One region of the Bacillus sp. ISL-46 genome, then DNA from elsewhere that is predicted to be linked to it. Evidence: predicted binding sites of a transcription regulator. Region 1 holds the regulator's gene; the other holds the start of a gene.
The links. Region 1 encodes Rex, which represses fermentation and respiration genes when NADH is low (regulators of the CRP and FNR family bind a similar motif). Its sites were predicted from a motif close to TTGTGAAATATTTCACAA; they were not measured.
Positions count from the first base shown of each region.

Region 2: a site for Rex is predicted at 1,535-1,552, ahead of J7E67_RS11785 (TIGR04053 family radical SAM/SPASM domain-containing protein). Genes of this name have one in related genera too.

Region 1 covers NZ_JAGGQR010000002.1:1,626-5,348, forward strand. The annotation lists gene J7E67_RS01010 (ABC-F family ATP-binding cassette domain-containing protein) at 1-603, opposite strand, end outside; gene moaC (cyclic pyranopterin monophosphate synthase MoaC) at 782-1,279, shown strand; gene J7E67_RS01020 (redox-sensing transcriptional repressor Rex) at 1,316-1,972, shown strand; gene ystJ (NADP-dependent malic enzyme) at 2,132-3,379, shown strand; gene J7E67_RS01030 (sulfite exporter TauE/SafE family protein) at 3,651-3,723, shown strand, end outside.
Region 2 covers NZ_JAGGQR010000017.1:30,986-34,708, forward strand. The annotation lists partial or broken gene J7E67_RS11780 (helix-turn-helix domain-containing protein) at 1-250, shown strand, start outside; gene J7E67_RS11785 (TIGR04053 family radical SAM/SPASM domain-containing protein) at 331-1,455, opposite strand; gene J7E67_RS11790 (metal-sulfur cluster assembly factor) at 1,854-2,162, opposite strand; gene J7E67_RS11795 (Cof-type HAD-IIB family hydrolase) at 2,441-3,256, shown strand; gene J7E67_RS11800 (hypothetical protein) at 3,369-3,521, shown strand; gene J7E67_RS11805 (DUF3813 domain-containing protein) at 3,523-3,708, shown strand.

The sequences.
Region 1 (3,723 bases):
GGAAAGCGTATCAATATCAAGGTGGTTTGTGGGCTCATCCAATATTAGGATATCAGGCCTGGTTAACAAGAGTTTACCAAGGGCTAGACGAGTTTTCTGACCGCCGCTTAAACTAGATATCATCAAGGATTTGTCATGGAAATTCAGCCCATGAAGGACGGAGCGCATCTCTGCCTCATATTGATACCCTCCCTGTTCTTTAAATTTCACCTGAAGATGATCGTACTCTTTTAGGATCCTTTCGTACCTGCCACTGTCTTCAAAAACAAGAGGATCAGCCATTTGTTCTTCAAGTGTGCGGAGTTGTTTTTCCATCAATCGCAGCGGTTCAAAAACCGTCAGCATTTCATCCCATATGGATAATGATGATTCTAACCCAGTATTTTGAGCTAAATAGCCAATCGTCACTTCTTTTGGCTTGATGATTTCTCCGCCATCATGCGACAAGTGTCCGGCTATAATCTTCAACAATGTCGATTTTCCCGCCCCATTGCGTCCAACAAGGGCAACACGGTCCCGAGTTTGTAATTCGAGCTTAATATTCGATAAAATAAGGTCAGCACCATAATATTTTTGTAATTGATTAACCTGTAGCAAAATCATTCTCATTCACCTCTATTACATAGGATTAGTGTACCTTATTCCCGGTATGTCGGCAATAAACTGCTCGCCATATTAGCGGAGTAAGGGTCCTAAATCGACATAAAATGTAATATTTAGTTCAAAGTTTCACACACATATAAGGAAAAATAGTGTATGATTTGATGGGAGGATTTTTTATATGGCAGAATTTACGCATTTTAATGAAGAAGGCAGAGCAAAAATGGTCGACGTCAGTGATAAGCCGGAAACGGCACGTACGGCGCTTGCTCATTCCAGCATTACCGTTAGTAAAGAAATTTATGATAAAATAACTAATAATGAGATGAAGAAGGGCGATGTCTTAGCAGTGGCCCAGGTAGCAGCTGTCATGGCAGCAAAGAAGACATGGGATTTGATTCCAATGTGCCATCCGATTCCATTAACAGGTGTTAATATTTCTTTCTCTTGGGAACAGGATAAGGATGAGAATTATCAATTATATATTGCTGCAGCCGTTAAAACGAAGGGGAACACAGGAGTGGAAATGGAAGCGTTAACAGCCGCATCCGCATGTGCCTTAACAGTTTATGATATGTGTAAAGCCGTTGATAAAGGTATGGTAATTGGACCGACGTATCTTGTCGAAAAAACAGGCGGTAAAAACGGTGATTTTAAAAGAGATGAAAGAGTTAAATAAATTTTTAACTAAACCATTCATGGGGTGTGGGAGATTATGAGTAATGAAACAACGAAAATACCACAGGCGACAGCAAAACGGCTGCCCCTCTATTATCGATTTCTAAAAAACCTGCATAGTTCCGGCAAGCAAAGGGTCTCTTCAGCGGAATTGAGTGAAGCAGTAAAGGTAGACTCAGCAACGATTCGCCGCGACTTTTCCTATTTCGGTGCGTTAGGAAAAAAGGGCTATGGGTATAATGTTAATTACTTAATATCCTTCTTCCGAAAGACCTTAGATCAGGATGAATTAACTAAGGTTGCCTTAATAGGAGTCGGAAATCTTGGGACTGCCTTTTTAAACTATAACTTTTTAAAAAATAATAACACAAAAATAGAATGCGCCTTCGATGTGGATCCCGACAAAATGGGAACCATGATTCGCGAGGTACCCGTTCATCCTATGGATGATTTAGAGAAGGTGTTATCAGAAACTAATATTTCAGTGGCGATATTAACGGTTCCGGCTCCTGCCGCACAAATGATAACCGATCGACTGGTCCAAGCGAATGTAAAAGGGATCTTAAATTTCACTCCGGCAAGGTTAAATGTTCCACCATTAATAAGGGTCCATCATATTGACTTGGCTGTGGAGCTTCAATCGCTAGTCTACTTTTTAAAGCATTATCCAACGGTGGAAATAGATGAAGAATAATTAGTTAATAAGGCTTTCCACAAAATTTGTGGAAAGCCTTTTGTATGATTAAATCCCTGCTTTTTTTAATTACATAATCTATCAAAATATTGACCTATGCACTAAGATTTAGATAGATAAAGTGCAAGCGGTTACTAATTCGGAAAGTGGGGAAATCCAATGTCAATTTTACGAGATGAAGCGTTAAAAATGCATAAGGAGCATCAAGGAAAGGTTGGAATCTATTCAAAGGTTGCAGTACATAATGCAAAAGATTTAAGCCTAGCCTATTCACCTGGTGTGGCAGAGCCATGTTTGGACATTTATGCAGACGAAAATAAAGTCTATGATTATACCTCAAAGGGCAATCTAGTTGCAGTTGTATCCAATGGGACAGCAGTCCTGGGGCTTGGGAACATTGGACCAAAAGCTGCGATGCCTGTGATGGAAGGAAAGGCCGTGTTATTCAAATCATTCGCAGATGTTGATGCTTTTCCCATTTGCTTGGCCACAACTGATACAGACCAGATCGTAGAAACCGTCAAATTGCTAGAACCAACATTTGGCGGAGTGAACTTGGAGGATATTGCTGCGCCGCAATGCTTTGATATTGAAGACCGCCTCCGCAAAGCCTGTGATATTCCTGTTTTTCATGATGACCAGCATGGAACAGCGATTGTAACAGCGGCTGGTTTAATCAACGCATTAAAATTAGCGGATAAAAAAATTGAAGATATTCGTGTTGCAGTAAATGGAGCAGGTGCAGCAGGAGTAGCGATTGTTAAACTTATGCTACATATGGGCGTGAAGGATGTTATTTTATGTGATACAAAAGGAATTATTTATGAAGGCCGCCCGGTTGGAATGAATCGATTCAAAGATGAAATGGCACAAATCACAAATCGCGAGCAAAAACAAGGAACGTTAGCCGATGCGCTTGTTGACGCAGATGTGTTTGTGGGGGTATCAGCAGCTGGGGCCGTTACGAAGGAAATGGTTGGTTCTATGCACCGTGACCCGATAATCTTTGCCATGGCCAACCCGGTACCGGAAATTATGCCGGATGTGGCCAAAGAAGCAGGAGCACTTGTAGTGGGTACAGGACGTTCTGATTTTCCGAACCAGGTTAATAATGTGCTTGCATTCCCAGGAATTTTCCGCGGTGCTTTAGATGTCCGTGCAAAGGAAATCAACGAGGAAATGAAGCTCGCCGCGGTTTATGCAATTGCTGGTTTAATTTCAGAGGATGAGCTCCATGCCGATTATGTCATTCCAGATCCATTTGACCCTCGGGTCGCAGCACAGGTAGCAACCGCGGTTGCGTATACTGCAATGGAAACAGGGGTAGCCCAAAAAATTATCAATGTTGAGGAAATTAAGCAACGCCTATCAGCATTAGCAGAAGCAAAACAACCAGTGCTTGCTTAGGTCGAGTAAAATCTAGCTTTTAAGGGAAGACTACCTCAACCTAGTTGAGGTAGTCTTTCAAATTTTGGAAATTAGGGCATAATTCCAATATATCTTTTAAATTTTTAGTACAATAATGAATGATAGTTTTTTCTTTTTCAAATCAGTGGGTAAAATAAGGACAAAATCGATGGTGAACTGACTCATTTTGTCGGTATGACCCCGTCCTTAGGTAAGTAATAAAACATTTCCTAGAAGGACATCTAGGGTTTTGCAATCGGAGGGGATGAAGTTGGCGATTGTGCTGACGATGTTTGTGCTTGGGATTTTATTAGGATTTGTCGGGGCAGGCGGCTCTGGCTTTA
Region 2 (3,723 bases), on a different contig from region 1:
TATCCGTATGTCGAATAGTTATGGTATTCAAAAAGATAATGAGATCTTAATAGATCTGCCGTTAACCAACCAAGAACTTGCCAACTTCTGCGGTACTTCACGTGAGAGTACAAACCGTATACTTAGTGAACTAAAGAAAGATAAAATCATTTCAGTTAAAAAAGGAAAGATCTCTATATTGGATTTACAATACTTAAAAAATGAAATCGACTGTGAAAATTGTTCTGCCGTTTATTGCAGTATCGAATAGGCTGGCCTTTACTTATTTGTAGTTATCTATATACGCAAGGCTGTCTCACTATTGAGGCAACCTTGTTTTATCGTTTTAATTTACTGTACTTGCTTTTCTCTTAATGATTTAGGAATATAAACGCAGAATGGCTCGCTTTCTAGATAATCTCCAGTCATCGCATACGCTCTAGACCTTGATCCTCCGCAAACATGACGGAATTCACAGACACCACATTTCCCTTTAAAAAGATCTGGGTTTCTTAGCGATTGGAATATTGGTGATTCACGATAAATTTCCGCTAATGGAGTTTCCCGGATATTACCAGCTTTAACGGGTAATAGTCCGCTTGGATATACATCCCCCGTATGAGAGATGAATACAAAACCATTACCATCATTAACACCTTTTAGTGCTCGCCCTAAACCATCGATAGAGCCTGTTAATCCCTTTTCTGTTAATGCGCTTAAATACTCAATCTCATCTGTTGTTTCTTTCGCTTCGCGCATTTTTTGTTGAATCACAACACGTCTGTAGTGCATTGCTTCTGTTGTTTTGATATCAAAAGACACGCGCTTACTTAAATCATATAGCCATCTGAATACTTTTTCATGTTGAACTGGAGAAATCATATCTGATTGTTGACCTCTTCCTGTTGGCACTAGGAAAAAGACACTCCATAACACACATTCTAAGTCTTCAACCATTTTTGCCATTTCATCAAGGTAGTCAATATTGTAACGGGAAATCACCGTATTAATCTGAATGGGTAATCCAACTTCATGCAAATATTTTATTTTTTCCATGGTAAGGTCAAATGATCCAGCTGTTCCTCTAAAATGGTCATGAATCTCAGCCCTAGGACCATCAATACTAAATGCCCAGCGAGCAAGACCTACTTCTTTTGCTTTTTCAATTGCTTCTTTTGTTACATTTGGTGTCGCACTTGGGGTCATTGATACCCGAACGCCTTTTTCAACTGCATATTTCGCAATATCAAAAACATCTTCTCTCATCAGCGGGTCTCCGCCAGTAAAAACAAGCATCGGATTGTTCATTTCATATATTTGATCAATTAGATTTTTTCCTTCTTCAAAAGATAGTTCACGTGGATCCCTTTTATACTGTGCATCGGCACGGCAGTGCAGACACTTTAATTGACAAGCTCTAGTGAGTTCCCAAATCACGATAAAAGGGTCTTTATTAAAATCTCGGCTAATAGCCATATGAAACGCCTCCTAATAACGGCTATTCAAATCCAACAGCCTTATTAATCTTTATTATAAAGGTGTTTATATTTGAAAAAAGTGAACTATCTCACATTCTGTAAGCTAGATATGTCTGAATCGTGAAGAATAAGAAAAGCGCAAGCGCCCGGTTAGCGGCGTATGGACTGGAGCACTTTGACTAAGATAAAGGATACACGTAGAGCGTTAGCGATCCGATGTTGACTTTTCGTAGGGAAAAGGGCGAAGTACACTAGCCGCTGGGCGCTGGAGCTAGACAGTTATCTAAGTTCAAATTTTTCACCTTTCTTATTTTGAAATAAAAAAAACAGCAGAAAATCTGCTGTTTCTAAAAAATACGCTTATTTTACTGAGAGTTCAAAAGCCTCTAATTAAGCTTAGCGAATTCCTAATGCGATTTTCGCATAACGTGACATCATTTCTTTATTCCATGGAGGATTAAAAACAATATTTACTTCTACTTCTTTGATTTCCGGAATGTCGGCCAATGCCCGTTTAACCTGGTCAACAATTGTTCCAGCAAGTGGGCAGCCCATTGAAGTTAACGTCATTGTAATCGTTACGTTTCCTTCTTCATCCATTTCAGCATTATATACTAATCCTAAATTAACAATATCTACTCCTAGTTCAGGGTCGATTACTAGTTCTAAGGCACCCATGATATTTTCTTTTAGTTCTTCATTCATGTTTGATCCACTCCTTCATTATCTTTGTCCCACTCTATTATAGCAAATTATCAAGCATGCCAAGATTGAGACTTAGTTAAAAAAAGTATATAGTTTTTTTATATCATTTGGTGTGAATTTTTTTACAGTTTAGATATAAAATTGTTAACATAGTAAATATAGGAATTAATAATTCCACTAAGTATTAAATTCATAATTGCAGTGTAACATGTATATAAATTTTTTCCTAAAGCGACGCACTTTATTAGCGATGAAAATTATAATTAGAAGGAGTTATTATGACAGATAGACACCTAATTGCATTAGATTTAGATGGGACATTATTAAAAGATGATAAAACGATATCATTAAAAACACACGGAATTATTAAAAAAGCAAGAGAACAAGGTCATATCGTTATGATTGCAACAGGAAGGCCTTATCGTTCCAGCGAGATGTACTATCGGGAATTGGATTTGGACACTCCGATTGTCAATTTCAATGGAGCATTTATGCATCACCCTCGAAAACCTGACTGGGGATTTTATCATGAACCTCTTGATATAAAGGTTGCAAAAGATATTGTGGAAGCGTGCAGAAGTTTCCACTTCCATAATATAATTGCCGAAGTGATCGATGATGTTTACTTCCATTACCACGATGAAAAGCTGTTAGATATTTTCAACTTTGGCAATCCAAAAATCACTACGGGCGATCTGGCAAATTATTTAAATGATTCACCCACGAGTTTGTTAATTCATACGGAGGAGGATCAATTAAAGATAATTCGCGAACACTTATCGGCTGTCCATGCAGAAGTTATCGATCATCGCAGTTGGGCCGCTCCATGGCATGTGGTTGAAATTATAAAGGTTGGCTTAAGTAAGGCCGTGGGGTTAAAAAAGGCTTCTGATTATTATGGTATTCCCGCTGATAGAATTATTGCGTTTGGCGATGAAGACAACGACCTTGAAATGCTTGAATATGCTGGTCATGGAATTGCCATGGGAAATGGAATCGACAGTGTGAAAAATATTGCTAATGACGTCACTTTAAGTAACGAAGAAGATGGTGTTGCTCAATATTTGGCGGATTTGTTAAATATAAAATATTAACACTCATTTCACCATTGTTTACCTAAATGAACCTCCCCCTTTTGGTACATACTATTTTTTGAGGCAGCGTTGCTGTTTCAATATGAGCTATGAGCATATTGGAGGGATTCGAATGGGTAAACGAAACAAATCAAAACGCTTTGTTCAGCAAGGAGTGGATACGGTCAGTAAGCATGCTGAACGTATTCCTTATCACATGACTTACGCTGAAGCGGAAGCTCAGAAGATGTCCAATGTGCAAGAATCCTCGCTTGGAGGAATATAACATGGGAAACCAATTGTTCCAAGAAGCACGAAGATTTGTTGAGATGGCGAAGTCTGCCGACCCAGCTGATCTTGATTCTGCTGTCGCGAAAGCTAAAAATGCATTAAGTTCTGCTTATGCAAATTCGACTGTAGCAGAGCAAGCACAGCTCCAACAAATGCAACAAGAGCTTGAACAGATGACTTAAAAAGAAAAGCGGAGG